3 regions of the Eubacterium sp. SB2 genome follow, and region 1 is predicted to be linked to each of the others. Evidence: predicted binding sites of a transcription regulator. Region 1 holds the regulator's gene; each other region holds the start of a gene.
What was found. Region 1 encodes NrdR, which represses ribonucleotide reductase genes. Its sites were predicted from a motif close to CACNANATNTNGTG; they were not measured.
Positions count from the first base shown of each region.

Region 1 (7,172 bases):
CCCTCAGGTTAAGACGTATTACAATCCGTCGGAAGACTATTCACGCGCGGCATATGACACAATATCAAATGGCGTCCTGGAGTCATACAGACAGCTGCTCTTATCCGACCGTGTGGAGGACATGGAAGGTCTTACCGTATTTACAGTAAATTCGGATAATCCCGAAATGGTAATTCAGGACGAGGAGAAAGCCAGCGGCAAGGTTCTGGGAATGATGCTTCCTTATTTTGTAACCATCCTGTTATTTGCGGGGGCTATGGGAATCGGTACTGATATGGTGGCCGGGGAGAAGGAAAGGGGCACGATGGCAAGCCTTCTGGTTTCCCCGATCAAGAGAAGCTCCATTGTACTTGGAAAAGTATTTTCACTGATGATTATCTCCGGAGTATCCTCTGTCGTATATGTGGGTGCAATGGTTGCCTTTATGCCGCAGATGATGAGCGGCATGGGCGGAGATATGGGACTGGATCTGTCGTTGAATCCAAAGCAGATCGGAATGATGGCCGCTTTGCTTGTGGCAATTGCATTTCTGTATTCGGCAATTATCGTCCTGGTATCCGTATTTGCCAAGACCGTGAAGGAGGCCAATTCTTACGTGATGCCGGTTTACATGCTGGTTCTGGTGCTTGGGATCACGACAATGTTTACAACAAAGACCCCGCACGAATGGTTCTACGCCGTGCCGATCTATAACACATCGCTTACGCTGCAGGGCATTCTGACGCAGGAAGTGACTATGATGCAGTATGGGATGACACTGGGCGTAACACTAGTTCTGGGAGCCGTATTAATCGGTGTGATTGCAAAAGCATTTGAAAGTGAAAAGGTAATGGCAATTTAACACGCATTTCAGAGTGCCCGCATATAGTAACAGTGAGAGAAGCTGCTGCTGTATGCGGGTATTTTTGGTGTGGTGATATTATGAGATTATGTGAATTGCGGGAAAAGGAAGTTATTAATGTATGCGACTGTAAAAGGCTTGGATGCGTTGTGGATGTGGATATCGACATCAAAGAGGGACGGGTGGAGGCCATCATCATTCCGGGGCCGGGGAAAATCTGCGGATTCCTTGGAACAGACTGTGAATATGTCATTCCGTGGCACTGCATCAAGAAGATCGGTCCCGATATTATTTTGGTGGAAATAAGGGAGGAAAAGTTTTTGCAAAAGTTCTAGTTATTGTGTATAATGGGGGAAGAAATGGGAGGAAAGGCGGAATATATTATGAAATGTCCTTATTGTGGAAACCCCGACACAAGAGTAATTGATTCTAGGCCTGCAGAAGATAATAATTCTATACGCAGAAGACGTTCCTGTGACGAGTGTGGAAAACGTTTCACAACCTATGAAAAGGTTGAAACTATTCCGCTGATCGTTATCAAAAAAGACAATAACAGAGAACAGTATGACCGCGCGAAGATTGAGCAGGGCATTTTAAGTGCCTGCTATAAAAGACCGGTTCCGGCATCGGAGATTCAGCGGACGATAGATGCCGTGGAACTGGAGATATTCAACCGCGAGGAAAAAGAGATACCGAGCAGTATGATCGGTGAGATTGTGATGGACAAGCTCAGGGCTCTGGATCCGGTGGCTTATGTGCGGTTCGCTTCCGTATATCGGGAGTTTAAAGATGTAAACACCTTTATGGCGGAACTGAAGGAATTTTTAGAGTAGAGGGGGGCGCCTTCCCGGGATGGTGAATGAGACGCCGGAGGGGATTTGTGCAGGTGTTTTTGGATACCGGGCGTTTAGCCTAGTTTCCGTAAGGATAAAATAGAAAAATCTGATGGAACCAGCAACATGCGGCGCCAAATCTGATGATTTGGCGCCTTAGTTGCTTCAAACTTTGCTTGGGAAAGCAAAGTTTGTCCATCAGATTTTTCTATTTTATCCTAACGGAAACACGGCACACTTTAGGCATCTAAAAACACCTGCACAAATCCCCTCCGGCGTCTCATTCACCATCCCGGGAAGGCGGCGCTCATCCTGGCGGGTGGCCGGAGATGGCGGACGGAGGCGGCGCGAGGGGATGCTGGGGGGAGAATGTTATAGCGCCTTAAGTTGGAAACTGTGGGCCAGGGGGCAGGTATATGCAGAATAATGTGTGTTCAAAGGGCACGCCGTAACTCATGCCCTGCGGGCGGATCCGCAGTAGACTGCGGAATAAGGTATGTCCAAAGGGCGCGCCGTAATGTATACCCTGGCGGGCGGGACGGCAGTATGGGGGCAGAATAATGTTCTGCTTTTGTTAGATTATGTCTACCAGTTTGGCGGCGGCGTCCTGGAGCATTTGGTAGAAGGCGGGCTCGTCGGAGGTGCATTTGTGTTTGCCTTCTTCTATTATGGATATGAGGTCTTTTAGGTCCTGATTATCGGGGTCATCCTCCAGGCGGAGTTGGCACAGGCGCTGGGAGGCCTCTATTAAGCGGAGGGGGCCGTAGATGTGAGGCTCGTTTTCCAGGCCGGCGGCGCTGGTTATCATGTAGATTAAGAGTTCGAGGCTGGCTTCTTTGTTTTTCATTTATTTTCCTCCCATTGATTGAAGTATAGGATTTCTTCCAGGGGTTTTCTTCTGGGGTCTCTTGGGTCTCCTTCGGGGTAGCCTATGGACATTAGCATTTCTATACGGTATGTATCGGGGAGACAGAGGAGTTTGCGTACGGCGGCATCGGTGTAGGACTTGATGGCGCAGGTGCCGAGGCCCTCTTCGAGTGCCGCCAGCATGATGTTTTCGGCCGCCATGGAGGCGTCCATCATGCAGCCGTAGATTTCAGCATTGCGGGAGTGGCTCAGGGCATATTCCATATCGGAACAGATTACTAGGATGACGGGCGGATGGCCGCTGAGTCCGGGACTGAACATGTCCACTTTAGCGACGAGGTCCGGTTCGGTCACAAAGAAAAATTTCCATGCCTGTAGATTGCTGGCACTGGGCGCGAGCCTGCCGGCATCGGCCAGCCTGCGCAGAATGTCTTCCGGGACCGGGGTGTCCTTGAAGTTCCGGATACTTCTGCGTGATTTAATTGCTTCTGTAATGTTCATTGCAATACCTCACTTTTCATAATTATTTGATTCATTTTATAATGAATCCGCTATATAAACCATAAAAAAATTATATCATAAAATCGGGATTTAGCAACGGGCTTTAGTCCCGGGGCGGATGGGGACGCTCCATAAAGGGATACCCGAAAACCTCCCGGAGAACATCCATGTCCTTTCAAAAACGCGGCCGCGGACCTAAGAAATTCTAGGCGGGAAACAGCCCTGAAAATGGAGCACCACTGACACATCACGAGAAATCCGATGATTTCTCGCGCTGGGTCAGCTGATTTTTGGATTCGGAATCCAAAAATCTCTCCATTTTCAGGGCTGTTTCCCACCAAGAATTTCTAAGGTTCGCTTTGAGCGTTTTTGAAAGGACATGGATGTTCTCCGGGAGGCTTTCGGCTATCCCTTCATGGAGCTGACGCATCCAACCGGCAGGAAAAGGACTCGTAACTAAGGTGGGGCCTCAAGCGGGGGTCAGCGTATGGATATAGAATTGGTGGTACTTTTATGTCCCTAGTAGGTGTACAAAAGCAAGGGGATACGGTTCCAGTATCAAAATAATTCAATACACATCTTGAAGATGAAAAGACACGCATAGCCAATCCACATCCGCTGCCCTGGTCCGGGATCCCACCCGGTTGGCGGGTTTTCCTGCCGATTGGATGAGCCAGCTTTATGACAGGGAGGCCGGGGAGGCGCTGGGGCTGTATATGCCGTTGCGAAATGCTGGAGTGCGCTTAGTGTTTCTTGAACAGCCGCTGCCGGATAGGCGGGGAAACACTTGATCTCCGAATCAAGTGTTTGCTGAACCCAGCGCGGGAAATCATCAGATTTCCCGTGATGTGTTCAGCGTACCCGCCTAGCCGGCAGCGGCTGTTCTAGAAACACTTAGCAGCACGGGTGCATATCGCAACGGCATATACAGCCCCAGCGCCTCCCCGGCCTCCCTGTCATGAAGCGTCCCCGTCCATCGACAAGTCTAAAACTAGCCAACTAAATCCCGATTTAAAGGCTTGCCAAATTGCCCCAAATCCTTTACAATTAAGTCGACAATTTAATAATGAAGGTTATTTGAAGAAGGAGACAAACATGAAGAGAAGAGTAACAGGGATTCTTTTAGTGCTCACTATGGCTGTAACTGTTGCACTGAGCGGATGTTCAGGTGACAAGGAGAAGCAGAAGTCAACGACGGAGAATAAACTTTCAGGAAACCCAGTCGAGGGCGGGAGTATCAAGGTAGGTATATCCCAGGATTTAGACAGTCTTGACCCACATAAAGCAGTTGCGGCAGGAACAAAAGAGGTTTTATTTAACATTTATGAAGGCTTGGTTAAGCCGGACAAAGATGGTAATTTAATTGAGGCCGTGGCGAGCGATTATGCAATTTCGGATGATGCAAAGGTGTATACATTTACTTTGCGTGATGGGGTGAAGTTCCATAATGGGAATGACGTGACGGCGGAAGATGTAAAATATTCGATAGACAGATGCGCTGATACGTCAAATGGTGATCCATTGGTATCGGCGTATTCTATTATAGAGAGTGTGAATATTCTGGATGATAAGACCGTGGAAATCCGCCTCAACGAACCGAATACGGAATTTCTTGCCTATATGACGACTGCGGTGATCCCGAAGGATTATGATGCCCTGGAGACAGCTCCGGTGGGAACGGGGCCGTTTAAGTATGTGTCACGCAGCCCTCAGGAAAATGTGGTTCTGGAGAAAAATGAGGATTACTGGGGAGAGAAGGCGCATCTGGACAAGGTGGAGTTTAAGATTGTGGCGGATGCGGACATGCTGGTGACCAATCTCAAGGGCGGTTCTATTGACATGGCAATGCGTCTGACTTCCAGCCAGGCGGCGGAGCTGACGGATGGTTTTCATATAGAAGAGGGCACCATGAACCTGGTGCAGGCGCTGTATCTGAATAACGATGCCAAACCCCTGGACAATGAGAAGGTGAGGCAGGCGCTGTGCTATGCTGTCAATCCGGATGAAATCATGGATATGATGGCCGACGGAAAAGGCGTGCGCATCGGTACGAGCATGTATCCCGGATTGAAGAAGTATTATGATGAAGAATACGCGCACTATTATGAGCAGGATTATGAGAAGGCAAAAGAACTGCTAAAAGAGGCGGGATATCCGGATGGTTTTGATCTGGATATTACCGTCAGCTCTGCGGACCAGCCGCATGTAGATACGGCTCAGATTATTGCGGAAGAATTGAAGAATATCGGTGTCAATGTGACGATTAAGCCGATTGAGTGGGAGGCATGGCTGGAAGATGTCTATGCAAACCGCGATTTCCAGTCCACCGTAGTGGGTGTCGACGCATCCAATCTGTCCGCCCGCGCGATGTTGGAAAGATTTACATCCGACAACAGCGGCAACTTTATTAACTTTAAGGATGCGGAGTATGACAGCAAATTCAAAGAAGCCATCTCTGCCGTTGAGGAAGAAAAACAGACGGCGCTTTATAAGGAGCTGGAGGGGATTCTGGCTGAGAAGGCTGCCAATGTATATATCCAGGATCTGGCTAATCTGGTGGCTGTAAGTGACAAATACGATGGATATACATTCTATCCGCTGTATGTGCAGGATATGGCGTCAATTTATATGGTGGAATAGATAGAATTGTTACGGAAAATACACATTCAGATGCAAATGGGGCATAATAGGATGAAAGTCTTTTAAGCTCCGGGGAGGTAAGTATGAAATTTGTTTTAAAAAAAATAGCAGGTCTTATAATCGCATTATTAATTGTCAGCGTACTTGCCTTCCTCGCGTTTGAAGTAATTCCCGGGGATCCGGCCAGGTCGATTCTGGGTACGGAAGCTACGGAGAGCAAAGTCCAGGCTCTGCGGGAGGAGATGGGACTGAACCGTCCCCTGCCGCAGCGTTATGGACAGTGGGTGAAGGATTTTGTCACAGGAGATATGGGAACTTCTTATTCTTACCAGGTTCCGGTCAGAGAAATGATTGGGGATAAAGTACCCATTACGGCAGCGATGACTTCGATGGCATTTGTCTTCATCCTGTTGTTTTCCATACCGGTCAGCCTGCTGAGTGTGAGATATGCGAATAAATTTGCGGACAGGCTGTTTTTGGTTTTAAATCAGATTACCATGTCGGTTCCGCCATTTTTTGTTGGCATTATCTTTACTGTATTATTCGGGCTTACGTTTCGGCTCTTTACACCTGGGGGATATGTGCCTTATACGGAGAGTGTGGGCGGCTTTCTGGGTTATCTGGTTCTGCCGTCCATTGCAATAGCGCTTCCAAAGGCGGCAATGACAACCAAGATGCTGAGGAATTCTCTGTTGGAGGAAATGCACAAGGACTATATACGTACGGCCATGAGCCGGGGCAACAGTCCGTGGAGAATGCTGGTCAGGCATGCGTTCCGTAACGGGATACTTCCCGTTGTTACGTTTCTGGGGATGGCAATTGCAGATATGATAGCCAACAGCATTGTGATCGAGCAGGTCTTTGGGATACCGGGGCTTGGTCGGACTCTGATTTCCTCAATTTCATCGCGGGACTATCCGGTGGTGGAAGCGGTGATTGTCCTGATAGCAGTTATTATACTGGTGGTCAATGTGATTGTGGATCTGCTGTACCGGAAACTGGATAAACGGATTGAGATTTAGGGGTATGAAAGTGAAGAAGCAGCGAATAAAAAATGGGAAAATGGGAAAAACTGGATATAACTTTACATTTGGCATAGTGCTTACCATCATCATGGCAGCCCTGATTGTGCTCGGCTTTTTCTGGACCCCTTATGATACAGAAGCTATGCAGGGGTCCGTGAAACTGAATGCGCCGTCGCTTTTGCACATTTTCGGAACAGATCAGTTTGGCCGTGACATATTCAGCCGAGTACTTGCGGGAGCAGGCAGTACTTTTTTGATTGCAGCCGGCACGATATTGATCGGCGGCGGGATCGGGATTATCGTGGGAGCGGTAACCGGGTATTTCGGGGGCTGGCTGGACGAGGGGCTGATGCGGGTTAATGATGCCGTGGCGGCTTTTCCAAGCGTGCTGCTTGCACTGGTCATCATTACCGTGTGGGGAACCGGGAAATATAAGGTTATGCTGGCTCTTGGAATTGCATTTAT
Region 1 covers NZ_LN865153.1:1,008,384-1,015,555, reverse strand. Annotated here, with positions in the region: gene BN1938_RS16865 (ABC transporter permease) at 1-841, shown strand, start outside; gene BN1938_RS16860 (YlmC/YmxH family sporulation protein) at 922-1,176, shown strand; gene nrdR (transcriptional regulator NrdR) at 1,225-1,674, shown strand; gene BN1938_RS16850 (DUF6092 family protein) at 2,249-2,521, opposite strand; gene BN1938_RS16845 (nitroreductase family protein) at 2,518-3,042, opposite strand; gene BN1938_RS16840 (ABC transporter substrate-binding protein) at 4,138-5,682, shown strand; gene BN1938_RS16835 (ABC transporter permease) at 5,766-6,704, shown strand; gene BN1938_RS16830 (ABC transporter permease) at 6,709-7,172, shown strand, end outside.

Region 2 (7,172 bases), 610 kb from region 1:
CTACGATAACATCCAGATATTGCATTACAGGCAGGTTTTTGACCTCTTCCCATTCAAAACCGGTATAAAGCCACTGGGTTTTGTCCGGAAATCTTGCACGGATTTCTTTTGCTAGCGCTGTAATACATTCCCTGCTGGCTGGAAACAGCGGATCTCCGCCGCTGTATGTAATACCGCTGATATAATCTTTTTCCAGCTGTTCAAATAATTCCTGCTTTGCTTCTTCTTCAAAGGGGAGCCCGCCGTCCGGGTCCCATGTAACAGGATTGTGGCATTCCCTGCATCCGTGTGTGCAGCCCGCTGTCCACAGGACGACCCGCAGTCCATCACCGTTAAGCATATCATCTTTTGTAATATTGTGATACTGCATGTTACATACTTTTCCTTTCCGCAATCTCCGCCATCTTGGCATCATTAAGTCTTGTGTCGCCTTTCACTCTGGAGTATGATAAATAACCGTTCATCCGGTCTATCTTGGTCAGATTCTTACTTCCGCACACCGGGCACACATCCATATCCAGTTCTTCATGGCCGCAGTCATCGCAGTAAGATAAGGACAGATTGACGCCCTCGTAGTATCCTTTTGCCATCGCTCTTCTGACCAGCGCCTTCACTGCTTCCGTATTGTAGCTGATGGGATACTTCACATACTGAATCTTACCGCCGTTGCTCAGATTCCAGAAGCGTCCCTCCAGATCCTGCTTCTCAATCGGAGTGATCTCTTCGCTGACATGGCAGTGGAAGCTGTTGCTTACATATTCCCTGTCAGAAACATTTTCAATAATTCCGTATTTTTTACGGAACTGCTGTACCTGCACCCCACAGAGATTCTCTGCCGGCGTTCCGTAAATGGCGTACAGATGCCCGTCTTCTTTTTTGAATTCATTGACCTTATCATTAATGTAATTTAATGTTTCCAGCGCAAATGCACCGTCTTCTGCAAGAGACTTCTTGTTATGGATCTGCTGCAGTTCATTCAGGGCAGTTATGCCAAATGATGCGGTGGCAGATTTTAACAGTGGCTTTATCTTATCATACAGTCCCAGATGTCCGCCATAGAAGCCGCCTTCACAGTATGCGAGCGGATTCGTGGACGCCTTCATCTCTCCCAGATAAGCGTAAGTCCTCTGATGAAGCCTTCTGATCAGGTTCATATAATAATCCAGCACATCATGGAAGGTTCTGCTCTCTTGCTGTGCCTTTGCATAAATCATCGGCAGATGCAGGCTGATGGCTCCGATATTGAACCGTCCCACAAACACCGGTGAATCGTTCTCATCGGCCGGTTCCATTCCTCCTCTTTCATACCAGGGTGACAGAAATGCGCGGCAGCCCATCGGGCTGATGATCTTGCCATATTTTTTATAGATACTTGGAACATATCCCTCGCCTGTCAGGCTGAGCCAATCGGGATACATCGTCTTTCTGGAACATTCAATCCCCGCTTCAAAAACATCCTCCAGCGGTTTTCCCGGCCCGTGCAGGTTCTCATCGTATAGAAATACAATCTTCGGGAACAGCACTGGCTTTTTATGCCCCTCTTTTCCCTGCCCTTTCCGGCGGACTTCCAGCATCTTCTTTGTGGCAAGTTTCCCGTATTCGCTGGTTCGTGTACCCGCGCTCACGGTGATGAACGGGTAGTCCCCCCTGCTTGAGGATACGGAATTAAACTTATATTCCCATCCCTGGAAACCTTGCTCCATCTCTTTTTCAAGATCCTTCCAGGCAACTTCCTGCACTTTATCCTCAGGAAGCCCCAGATTTCTATACTTTTCAATCAGTTTATTGTGTGATTTTTCCGCGTAGGGCTCCAGGATCTCGTCCACACTCGGCACTGTGAAACCGCCGTACTGCTGGCTTGCGGCGCTGAGCACGATGTCTCCGATCACATCAAAAGCCGTATCCAGTGTCTTTGGCTCATTGTACCAGAGATTTCCCATCTCAAACCCGCCGTTTAACACGCTCTTCACGTCAAAGAGGCAGCAGTTCATGGTGTCTCTTCTGGCAGACATATCATGTATGTAGATGTATCCTTCCCTGATCGCCTGTATCTCCTCAACGGTCAGGAAAAACTTCTTATATAACTCCTTATTCAGCTCGTTGAAAATCAGGCTTCTTTTTGTGGAAACAAGGGCGCTGTCTGTATTGCTGTTCTCTTTGTCTCCAATGTACATAATGGACTGGCTCTTTTTATAAACCTCGTCCAGCATCTGTACAAAATCCTGCTTATAATTCCGGTAATCCCTGTAGCTCTTCGCAACGACCGGATTCACTTTCTCCAGCGCTCCCTCCACTACATTGTGCATCTCAGCGATCGGGATGTCCGTTATAGCCATGGACTGTACCTTTTCTTCCACAAAGCGGCAGATATAATCCAGTTCTTCATCCGTAAACTTGATGAGTGCGCGGTAGGCCGATTTGTTCACCGCAACAACCACTTTATGCACGTTAAAATCTTCTTTTGTTCCGTCCTTTTTTACTACATGCATCATGCTGTCTTCTTCCTTTCCTGTTGTCATTTATTCTATATTTAGTATTCACTGCGCAATTCACAAACTATATCCTGTGCCGTACAAACAATACTACCACCATACAGCCTGCATCGTCAATACAAAATCTTTCACAAAAAAGGAGGAGCATAACGAATGAAATTTTGTTAAAAAATAAACTGGTAACTTCTGGAAACAATGTTTAGTTCCAGATCATATCACGCCGGATATCTGAAAGAGTGAACGCCCCGCACATAGACATGGTATCTTTTAGTTCTGCTTCAATCCTGTTGATATACGCTTTGACACCGTCTTCCTCCCCGCCGTATACCGCGGTCACGAACGGACGGGCAATCAGGACCGCGTCTGCCCCGAGTGCAAGTGCTTTAAATACATCGATCCCTGTCCGGATTCCACCGTCAACAAAAATCGTCATGTCCCCCTTCACTGCTTCGGCAATAGACGGCAGGACCTCCGCCGTCGCCGGGCACTGATCCAGCACGCGTCCCCCATGGTTGGATACGACGATACCCCGGACTCCGGCTTCCTTTGCCTTAAGAGCAGCCCTGGGCGTCATAATGCCCTTTAAGATAAACGGGATCTCTGCAATCTTCACGATCTCTTTCAATTCTTCCACAGACTTGCTTCCTGCAGGAGGATTCAGATTCTGCAAAAAAGGAAGACCGGCCGCATCGATATCCATTGCCACCGCAAATGCACCTGACTTCTTCACAAGCTCCATCTTTTCTCTGATTGTTCCCATATCCCACGGTTTAACAGTGGGAATGCCCATGCCGTCAAGTTTCGTGATCGCTTTTGTGGCTTCTATCATGACATTATAATCTGTCCCATCCCCCGTAAACGCCGCTATTCCATTCTGTGCACAGGCGGAAACCAATATATCATTATACTCTTGATCCGAATATTTATCGCCGTAGTGCAGCTTCACAGCGCCCACCGGGCCGGCAAAAAACGGGGCGGAGAATTCTTTTCCGAACAATTCGGTCTCTGTCTTCACCTGCTTCTGCTCACAGAGGGTATCCATATTGATACGGATCTCCTGCCATTTCTGGTAATTTCGTGCTGCGAGGTCACCGACTCCTTTGGAGCCCGGTCCCGGCATTGTATTTCTGCAGGCAGCTCCATTACAGATATTACATGCCTTGCAGTAAGGGCCCATACATGATCTTGCATTTTTGATTACTTCACTGTACTCCATATTCATTTTCTCCCATTCTGATAGAATTCTGCGGCCATCCGCAGAGACACCCGCAGAGCATATGCTGCGCAATGCCCTGCGGGTACGAATTTTCAAACACGTTATAGTATAGCACTTCTGGATTTATTCATCAATAACAAGTGAGCGTTCCTTCCACCTTACAGAGCGCTGCCTTCCACTCAGTCTGTTTCTGGTTCTGCATAGCCAGACAGTAAAAAATCTGTTTCACGCTCTCCTCCAGGTTCTGCCTGTATGTGACAACCTGCCTCCTCCCGGCCTCCGGGAAATCATCAATCCCCGCCACCTTGGTCTGCACCGCCTTCAGCCGCCGGACCGAATAGGACACGGCCGCCGCGATTTCCCGGTCACCGCAGACAATGGCGTCAGGCAGGGGTTTGTTGTAACTCCTTAGATAATTCAGGACAAATTCACTTACATTGTGCCTGCATTCCCACGGAAGATGAAGAAAAGGTACCTCTTCACCTGTTTCTTTCAGACATGCCGCTTCACGGCATGCGATGCTGTATATGTCCCGGCGGTCCCAGCCTGCATAACGGATGTCCCTGCAGCCCTCTTTTTGCAGCTCGCCGCAGAGCGTACGCACTGCCTCGTCATTATCCAGCGCTACACAGTCCGCGAAAGGAAGACCTTTGTCTGTATCAAAGAAAACCATGTTCATGCCCAGCGCACGGAGGCGTTTCAGCTTTTCCATGTCCACCGGCAGATCTTCCAGCCATATCACCGTGTTCTGAAGCCCCCGCTTATAAAGGCGGTAGAGACAGTTCTCCAGGGTTTCCGTGCGCGGCTTTTCCACATAGAGAAGCATGGATCCCTCCTGTTCCGCATAGGTCTGGAAATGTGCGATAAACTCTGCAAAAAACGGATTCTTAGCAGGGGCTATCAGTACGATCATATCCATACTGCTGGCGGTGCCATAATTATGGAAACAGACTCTCGTCCCGCTTCCGACTTCCCTGACAATCAGATGCTCACTTTCCAAAAGGTCCAGCGACTTCCGCACAGTCACCCGGCTCACATCCAGGGTCTCCGCCAGTATGCGTTCGGAAGGTATCCGCTCCCCTTCCTGGTAGGTTCCGTTAAAGATCATGTCACATATTCTGTTTTTTACGTTGATGTATAAATTTTCTTCACTCATGCAAACAATTATAGCCCTTCTGCATTTTCGATGCAATACCGGAAATTCCTGTTTTCTGCCCCTGATTCTGAAAATTGTTAAAACAGCTCTTTATTTCTGGGATACAGCTCTTTATAGATCTGATATCTTTCCTCATAGACTTTCTGATTTTCCGGATCCGGAACCACAACATCGCTGCTGAGCCGGACGATCCGGCCGCATGCCTCCTCAAATGACGCATAGCCGCCCGTGCCCACTGCTGCCGTGATGGCAGCCCCCATACAAGCCTGTTCCTGAATCAGGCTTGTATAGATTTCTTTTCCGAACATATCCGCCTGGATCTGCCGGAAGAGGCGGCCTCTTGCTCCGCCCCCGGATGCAAGGATACGCTGAAACTCAACGCCCATATCCTGAAAGATTTCCAAAGAATTTTTCAGTCCGAAGATAATCCCCTCCATTGTGCTGCGTATCAGTTCTGCCTTAGTATGACTCAGTGTCAGGCCATGATAGATGCCTTTTGCATCCGGATCATTATAGGGTGTTCGCTCTCCGCTCAGATAGGGGAGAAAGAGAATGCCTCTGCTCCCGGCGGGAACTGTCTCAGCCAGGGCTGTCATCTCATCGAAGGACTGCATATCCAGAATATTTTTCATCAGCCACTTCAAAGCCACGCCTCCGCTCAGATTTGCACCCATGAGCATCCATCTGTCTTCTCGTACATGACAAAATGTGTTTGTCCTGTAAAGTTTGTCATACAACGGTGTACGGACCGCACAAGCCAGCTGGCTGGCCGTCCCGATATTGGCCGATAAAGTTCCCGGTGATATAATTCCATTTCCCACAGCCTGCATCAGGCTGTCGCCTCCGCCATATACGATCTTTGTTCCTGCCTTCAGTCCCGTCAGTCTCTCGCACGCAGCAGTTGATTCCCCTGCCGTCTCATAGGCTTCGCGGCACGGTACGAAGAAGTCTCTCTCCAATCCCAGCCGGTCTATGAAATCCCAGGCCCAGTGCCTGCTTTTTGTGTCAAAAATAACGGTGCTAGAGGCATCGGACATATCCGTGCCCAGTTCTTTGCACATTCTGTAACGCAGATAGTCCTTGGGCAGCATCACCTTATCAATCGAATTATAGACTTCCGGCTCATGCGCTTTCACCCACATCAGCGAGCTGATTAAAAAACCGGTGCTCACGGAATTCAGCGAGATTTGGTGATATTCCTCCTTTGGTATGATGGAGTATAGATTCTGAATCTCCTCCTGCGAGCGCTGATCGGCCCATATAATCGCATTTCTCAGGGGTTTTCCGTCTCTGCCAATTACAACCAGGCCGTGCATTTGTCCGGAAAAACCCACGCCTTTGATACACTCTCCCGCATCCGGATGTTTCTCCAGCAGTGTCCTGACCGTACGCAGGGCCGCATCACAGAGCAGGTCTATATCCTGCTCCGCATACTGCTGTTCCCGTTTTATAATTTCATACCCCTCCTGTGCAGTCTCCACTGCCCTTCCATTTTCCTCCATAAGAAGAGACTTTACACTGGAGGTTCCCAGATCGATCCCTATATAATACTGCATATGATCCTCCTTTTGTAATCGTTCAGACAGGTCTGAACTGTTACCTCCTTTTTACATCCTCGTCGACTCCAGATCCAGACGTTTAATAATATCCTCCTGAATATCCGGTGAAAGATCCAGGAAGTTAACAAATGTACCATGGATTCTCATAATATATACGCCGCTGGGGGCATATTTTTTCGGATTTGCCAGTACCTTGCGCAGCATGTCGGGTGTTGTTACGTTCACGTACAGATAAAATGGAGATACACCCTCCTTCTGCGGATTATAGAACAATGGGGATATTATCTTATCCCGGAACTCCCTCCCTTTCTGCTCAAACGCCTGGGTTTTAAAATAATTCGGATTGATCCCCAGATGGGAAGCATAACCGCCGTTCATTTTATCGAAGGGAAGCTTCATATTAGAAAGCATCCTGAATCCAAGCCCCTGGTGCGCTTCCCCATACAGCGGATCCACTCCGTATCCCAGCTGTTCTCTGGACTTCCTGCCGTCCGGCGTGGCTCCTACCCAGTATCCATAAAGCAGATGTGTCGACGGAGTTGACCAGTCAGGCCGGAATGGGTTGCCGAGATAATTCTTTTTGGATGCAATCAGGTCACTGACACGGTTCGCGATCTCTGCGGCCTCGTTATCCACCTTTGCAATATTATTGCCGAATTTAGGCGCTGTCAGAAGATACTGCTGCATCTCCGGATCCTGTTCATAATTCGTGCGCAGCGCTTCGATCAGCCGGTCCGCATCCTGGGGGC
Region 2 covers NZ_LN865153.1:1,622,153-1,629,324, reverse strand. Annotated here, with positions in the region: gene nrdG (anaerobic ribonucleoside-triphosphate reductase activating protein) at 1-370, opposite strand, end outside; gene nrdD (anaerobic ribonucleoside-triphosphate reductase) at 372-2,492, opposite strand; gene BN1938_RS19590 (alpha-hydroxy-acid oxidizing protein) at 2,692-3,708, opposite strand; gene BN1938_RS19585 (GntR family transcriptional regulator) at 3,839-4,864, opposite strand; gene xylB (xylulokinase) at 4,942-6,420, opposite strand; gene BN1938_RS19575 (pyruvate formate lyase family protein) at 6,472-7,172, opposite strand, start outside.
Region 2: nrdD (anaerobic ribonucleoside-triphosphate reductase) is a predicted target of NrdR. The motif match lies at 2,555-2,568, and genes of this name have one in related genera.

Region 3 (7,172 bases), on a different contig from region 1:
CGCGCCGATGCCGGTGGAAGAAGATGTGGTACATGTACTGATTGTTCTGCCGGAAAGGGTTTATGCGAATGACTGCTTCGTGGTGGATTATCCGGAGGAAGACTGGATTGAGATCGAACTGTAGAATACAGCAGGCAGCCATGAATAAAAGAGAGACTGTCTGGTTTTCCGGCGCAGTCTCTTTTCCGGCTGTAAAGGGGCCTGACCTTTGTAACAGATAAGAGGAAAGTAAAAAGGTGGGAATATGTCAGAAATTAGAAAGCGCATCGTATTTTATGGCCGTGTCCAGGGCGTAGGGTTCCGTTACACCGCCAAATATCTTGCACAGTCACTGCAGCTGACCGGATGGGTGAAAAATGAATGGGACGGCACGGTAACCATGGAAATCCAGGGGCGGGAGCCAATGATAAACAAATTGCTGGTGGGGTTGAACCAGGGACATTTTATAACAATAGAATGGATGGATACGAAAGAAATTCCCCTGGAGAAAGAAAGCAGTTTCACCGTGCGGTAAAAGTGAAGGGGTCTGACCCCTTTGCCCCTGATTGACAAAAAATAAACAAGGAGGACGATTATGAAATTAGGATTTATTGGAACAGGCAACATGGCAGGCGCTATTATGGGTGGCATTATTAAAGAGGGGATTTTCAGTGCAGAAGAGATCATCGGTTCGGATGTGTTTGAACCGGGGAGAGAAAAGGCCAGATCTTTATATGGAATTAACGTAACAGCAGATAACAAGGAAGTTGTTGAGAAGTCAGAGGTGGTTGTTCTTTCTGTAAAACCGCAGTTCTATGCATCAGCAATTGAGGAAATCAAAGATTTTGTCAGAGATGACCAGATCATCATTACGATTGCGCCTGGAAAAACACTGGCCTGGCTGGAGGAACAGTTTGGCAAAAAGGTGAAAATAGTTCGTACAATGCCGAACACACCGGCAATGGTAGGAGAGGGGATGACGGCTGCCTGTCCGAATAAGTATGTGACAGAAGAGGAACTGAAGCATACAGTCAGTATCCTGAGTGCGTTTGGAAAAGTGGAAGTAGTACCGGAAAGACTGATGGATGTTGTTGTTTCAACAAGCGGAAGTTCACCGGCCTATGTCTTCATGTTTATTGAAGCAATGGCAGATGCAGCAGTTGCCGATGGCATGCCGAGGGCACAGGCATATAAGTTCGCTGCACAGGCCGTATACGGCAGCGCCAAGATGGTCCTGGAGACGGGAAAACATCCTGGAGAACTTAAAGATATGGTGTGCTCTCCTGCAGGAACTACGATAGAAGCAGTCAGAGTCTTGGAAAGGAATGGATTCAGAAGCGCGGTAATAGAGGCAATGAAAGCCTGCACTGAGATATCTAAAAATATGTGATTTTTTTACTAACAATCAGCAGCGGATGGGGACGCTCCATAAAGGGATAGCCGAAAACCTCCCGGAGAACATCCATGTCCTTTCAAAACGCGGCCGCGGACCTAAGAAATTCTAGGCGGGAAACAGCCCTGAAAATGGAGCACCACTGACACATCACGAGAAATCCCGATGATTTCTCGCGCTGGGTCAGCTGATTTTTGGATTCGGAATCCAAAAATCTCTCCATTTTCAGGGCTGTTTCCCACCAAGAATTTCTAAGGTCCACTTAGAGCGTTTTTGAAAGGACATGGATGTTCTCCGGGAGGTTTTCGGCTATCCCTTCATGGAGCTGGCGCATCCAACCGGTAGGAAAAAGCTCGTTTCTAAGGAGGGGCCTCAAACGGGGGCAGCGTATGGCATTGAATTGGCGGGACTTTTATGTCCCCAGTAGGTGTACATAAGCAAAGGGATACGGTTCCAGTATCAAAATAATTCAATACACATCTTGAAGATGAAAAGACACGCATAGCCAATCCACATCCGCTGCCCTGGTCCGGGATCCCACCCGGTTGGCGGGTTTTCCTGCCGATTGGATGAGCCAGCTTTGAGGTTTTCTTTCCACTCATTGAATTTTGTGTTAAAATAGTTATTAAGAATTCTATCAAAGAAGGGCTGGAGATTATGGCGAAATCTAAAGAAAATAAGGGTGTGAAAGCAAGGCTTGTATCCGCTGCATGGCAGCTGTTCCACGATAAGGGATATGACCATACAACGGTAGACGATATCATTGAGCTTTCGGGTACTTCCAAAGGCTCGTTTTATTACTATTTTGACACAAAGGATGAATTGCTCAGTACTTTATCTACAGTGCTGGATGATTTTTACGAAGAGCTTTCTGCGGAAATAGATCCGGATATGAATAATTACGATAAGCTTTTGTACCTGAATTACAGAGCACATTCTATGATCGAGGAGAAGATCAATATAGATCTGCTGGCGTCTTTGTATTCCACTCAGCTGACCGCTAAGGGACAGAGACACCTTCTGGACAGGAACAGAGTTTATTACCGGTTGATCACAGGTATCGTGGAGGAGGGCCAGAAAAAAGGGGAGATCCGCCAGGATAAGTCTATCAATGAGATTACCAAGTATTACTCTCTGTGTGAGCGTGCGCTGATTTCAGACTGGTGTCTGAGCAGGGGGGACTATTCACTGGGAGAATACAGCCGGGAATATATGCCGGTCATGATGGGATATTTTAAAATTTGAGGAGTAAGCAGATGAATATTCAGGGTTTGCAAAAACTGACACTTTTGGATTATCCGGAGAAAGTGGCGTGTACGATTTTTACCGCAGGGTGTAACTTCCGGTGTCCTTTTTGCCATAACGCTTCTCTGGTAACGCATGTGGATGTGAATCTTAACATACCAGAGGAAGAAGTATTTTTTTTCCTTAAGAAACGCCGGGGGGTTCTGGACGGCGTATGTATCACGGGCGGGGAGCCATTGTTACAGCCGGATATAGAGGACTTTATAAAAGAGGTAAAGGATCTGGGCTACGCGGTAAAACTGGATACTAACGGAAGCAGTGCCGCCCGTCTGAAGCGGCTTGTGGATCAGCGTCTGGTCGATTATGTGGCGATGGATATAAAAAATGCTCCGAATAAATATGGTATGACCATCGGGATCGAAGGCTATCACTTGGAGGATATTCTGCAGAGCGTGGATTTCCTGATGTCGGGTGCGGTGCCCTGCGAATTTCGTACCACGGTAGTAAGGGAATTTCATAAAAGAGAGGACTTTGCGGCTATTGGACGCTGGCTCCGGGGAGCTGAAAGATATTATCTGCAGGGATTTGTGGATTCAGGGGATTTAATCAGGCCGGGGCTGCGCGCCTATACAAAAGAGATTATGGAACAGGCGCTGGAGATTGTAAAAAGAAATATTCCCAATGCTGAACTCAGAGGGGTTGAGTGATATTTACTCCCTCAGGCAGACTGCATGGGATGATGAAACAGCGAGGGACGGACTGTGACAGCGTTAAAGGTCAGATCCTTACATAGGAAACTGTAACTATATCTAGTTGGAAACAAAAAAGTTGCATACTAGATATTGTTGTTCTTTGTTGACAAGTGAAATATATGGTGATAGAATATTTTCAGATGCCCAACTGTATCCGGTTGGGCAAAAATTATCTGACTTTGATTAGAGAAAGGGGCGACCGTACAATATGTATCAGGTTACAAAAAGAGATGGGAAGGTAGCTGACTTCAATCTTGCCAAGATAGGGGAGGCAATCAGGAAGGCATTCGAAGCCCAGGAAAAGCAATACAATCAGGACATAATCGATCTGCTGGCGCTGAAGGTTACGGCAGATTTTGAACCAAAGATTAAAAAAGGCCTGGTATCCGTGGAGGATATTCAGGACAGTGTGGAGTCCGTGCTGATAAAGGCAGGATATGCAGATGTTGCAAAAGGTTACATTTTATACAGAAAACAGAGGGAGAAGATTCGGAATCTGAATTCAACCCTGCTGGATTACAAAGAAATTGTGGACAGTTATGTGAAGATTACCGACTGGCGTGTAAAAGAGAATTCTACAGTGACCTATTCTGTCGGCGGTCTGATTCTCAGCAACTCCGGCGCGATCACAGCGAATTACTGGCTGTCTGAGATTTATGACGAGGAAGTGGGGAGAGCGCACAAGAATGCGGATATTCACATTCATGATTTGTCCATGCTTACCGGTTACTGTGCAGGATGGTCCCTGAAACAGCTGATCCAGGATGGCCTGGGCGGCATAACGGGCAGGATCACGTCGGCTCCGGCCAAGCATCTGAGCGTACTCTGCAACCAGATGGTCAACTTCCTGGGAATCATGCAGAATGAATGGGCAGGCGCGCAGGCATTTTCATCCTTTGACACCTATCTGGCGCCCTTTGTCAAGAAAGACAATCTGACATATCCGGAAGTAAAGAAATGTATCGAATCCTTTATATACGGCGTAAATATACCGTCACGCTGGGGGACCCAGGCTCCGTTCTCCAATATTACACTGGACTGGACAGTACCGGGGGATTTGGCGAACCTTCCGGCTATAGTAGGAGGCGTTCAGCAGGATTTCACCTATGGGGACTGTAAAGCAGAGATGGATATGATCAATAAGGCATTTATCGAAACGATGATCGAAGGGGATGCCGAGGGCAGAGGATTCCAGTATCCGATCCCTACGTATTCCATTACAAATGATTTTGACTGGTCTGATACAGAGAATAACCGTCTCCTTTTTGAAATGACAGCGAAGTACGGAACTCCTTATTTTTCAAATTATATAAACAGCGATATGGAACCAAGCGACGTCAGAAGTATGTGCTGCCGTCTGCGCCTGGATCTGCGTGAACTGCGCAAGAAATCCGGCGGTTTCTTCGGAAGCGGAGAGAGTACGGGTTCTATTGGCGTAGTTACGATCAACATGCCGCGTATCGCATATCTGGCAGAGGATGAGGCCGGATTCTATAAACACCTGGATAAGATGATGGATATTGCAGCAAGTTCCCTCCATACAAAGCGTGTTGTTATATCAAAGCTCATGGAGGAAGGACTGTATCCTTACACAAAGAGATATCTTGGTTCTTTTGAGAATCATTTCTCCACAATCGGGCTGATCGGCATGAATGAGGCCGGCCTGAATGCAAAATGGATCCGAAAAGACATGACAAGCGCAGAGACCCAGCAGTTTACCAAAGATGTACTGAACCATATGAGGGAAAGACTTTCTGATTATCAGGAAATGTACGGAGAGCTGTTTAACCTGGAGGCAACTCCGGCAGAGTCAACCACCTACCGTCTGGCAAAACATGATGTAGAACAGTTTCCGGATATCATTACTGCTGCTGAAGGAGATGGAACACCATATTATACAAACAGTTCGCATTTGCCGGTTGGCTATACCGAAGACGTATTTGAAGCACTTGATATTCAGGATGAGCTTCAGACACTTTATACGTCAGGGACTGTATTCCATACCTTCCTCGGAGAAAAACTTCCGGGTTGGAAAGCAGCGGCATCATTGGTTAAGAAGATCGCAGAGAACTACAAAATGCCATATTATACAATGTCACCGACCTACTCCATCTGTAAGAACCATGGATATATTTCCGGAGAACAATACAAATGCCCGCACTGCGGAGAGGAAACGGAAGTATACAGCCGTATTACGGGGTACTACCGTCCTGTAAAGAACTGGAACGATGGTAAGACACAGGAATTCAAGGATCGCAAGGTATATGATATCAGCAATTCCAAGATGAGCATACGGACACATGAGGCACAGAAGGCGGCAGAAGAAGTGGCTGTACCGGCGGGAGAAATGAAAACGCTCCTCTTTACAACCAAGACCTGTCCGAACTGTAAGATTGCAACCAGTTCTCTGGAAAAAGCAAATATAGCCTATGAGATAGTAGATGCAGAAGAAAATGAAGAACTTGTGAAGAAATACGGTGTAATGCAGGCTCCCACATTGGTTGTAGTCGGTGAGGATGGCGTGCAGAAAATGGCAAATGCTTCGAATATAAAAGCGTATGCTGAGACACACTAGTACATCATATAATAATTAACTGCCACATAAGCCGACCTAAATTTCCGATAGCAATGTTCCCCAAGCCTCAGCGTAGCCCACTACGCCTGCGTTTGTGGAGCAGCACTCTCGAAAGTTTGTCTCAGCTTATGAGTCAGTTACTTATTTTACGGTATACTAGAGTATAACAGATAAACGGCAGTGGCGGGCGGAGAGGAATCGGTATCCCCCACTGAAATGAGCTTAATCTACACATCTTTATAGGATGTAGTCGTACTCTGTGAAATTACCGGGCGTGTTATTGAAACAACAAGGAGGGTTGATTATGTATGATATCGGAATTATCGGCGGAGGTACGGCTGGCATGACTGCGGCAATATATGGACAGAGAGCCGGGAAACGTACATTAATTATTGAAAGTATGAATTTCGGAGGGCAGATTACTTCTTCCCACAATGTAGAGAATTACCCCGGGATTGCCAGTGTAAGCGGAAGCGAATTTTCTATGAATCTGCTGGATCAGGCGATGAAGTTGGGAACAGAGACCGTGATGGAACAGGTTACGGGTATCCGGGATGAGGACGGCTTAAAGATCATAGAGACTGCAGGAAAAGAATACCCGTGCAGAACCGTGATTATCGCCACAGGAGTTACGCACCGGCACTTAGGGCTGGAAAAAGAGATCCAGCTCACCGGCGCAGGCATATCTTACTGTGCTACCTGTGACGGAGCATTTTTCAAAGGCCGTGATGTTGCGGTCATTGGAGGCGGAAATACGGCGCTTCAGGATGCGGAATTTCTTTCCAACTACTGTAAAAAGGTATATCTGGTACACAGAAGAGACGAATTCCGCGGTGACAGCAGCCTGGTAGACGCACTGAAGGCAAGAGATAACGTAGAATTTGTGCTTAGTGCCACAGTAAAAGATATTATAGGCGAAACCATGGTAGAGGGTCTGACCCTGAACAATAAAAAGACCGGCGAAGATTTCAACATAGAAGTCGCCGGAGTATTTGTGGCAATCGGACAGATCCCCCAGAACCAGGTTTTTGCCGAATTTGTAAAACTGGATGCAGATGGATTCATACTGGCGTCTGAGGACTGCATGACCTCCCGTCCAGGTGTGTTCGCAGCAGGAGACTGCCGTACAAAAGAAGTGCGCCAGCTCACAACAGCAGCGGCAGATGGGGCGGTAGCGGCTTTAGCGGCTTGTAAGTATTTGGTTTGATGGTCTGTCCGCCTGCCTTGG
Region 3 covers NZ_LN865152.1:528,946-536,117, reverse strand. Annotated here, with positions in the region: gene BN1938_RS09920 (ureidoglycolate lyase) at 1-124, shown strand, start outside; gene BN1938_RS09915 (acylphosphatase) at 245-514, shown strand; gene proC (pyrroline-5-carboxylate reductase) at 575-1,369, shown strand; gene BN1938_RS09905 (TetR/AcrR family transcriptional regulator) at 2,030-2,617, shown strand; gene BN1938_RS09900 (anaerobic ribonucleoside-triphosphate reductase activating protein) at 2,629-3,324, shown strand; gene BN1938_RS09895 (ribonucleoside triphosphate reductase) at 3,578-5,944, shown strand; gene trxB (thioredoxin-disulfide reductase) at 6,249-7,151, shown strand.
Region 3: BN1938_RS09895 (ribonucleoside triphosphate reductase) is a predicted target of NrdR. The motif match lies at 3,451-3,464, and genes of this name have one in related genera.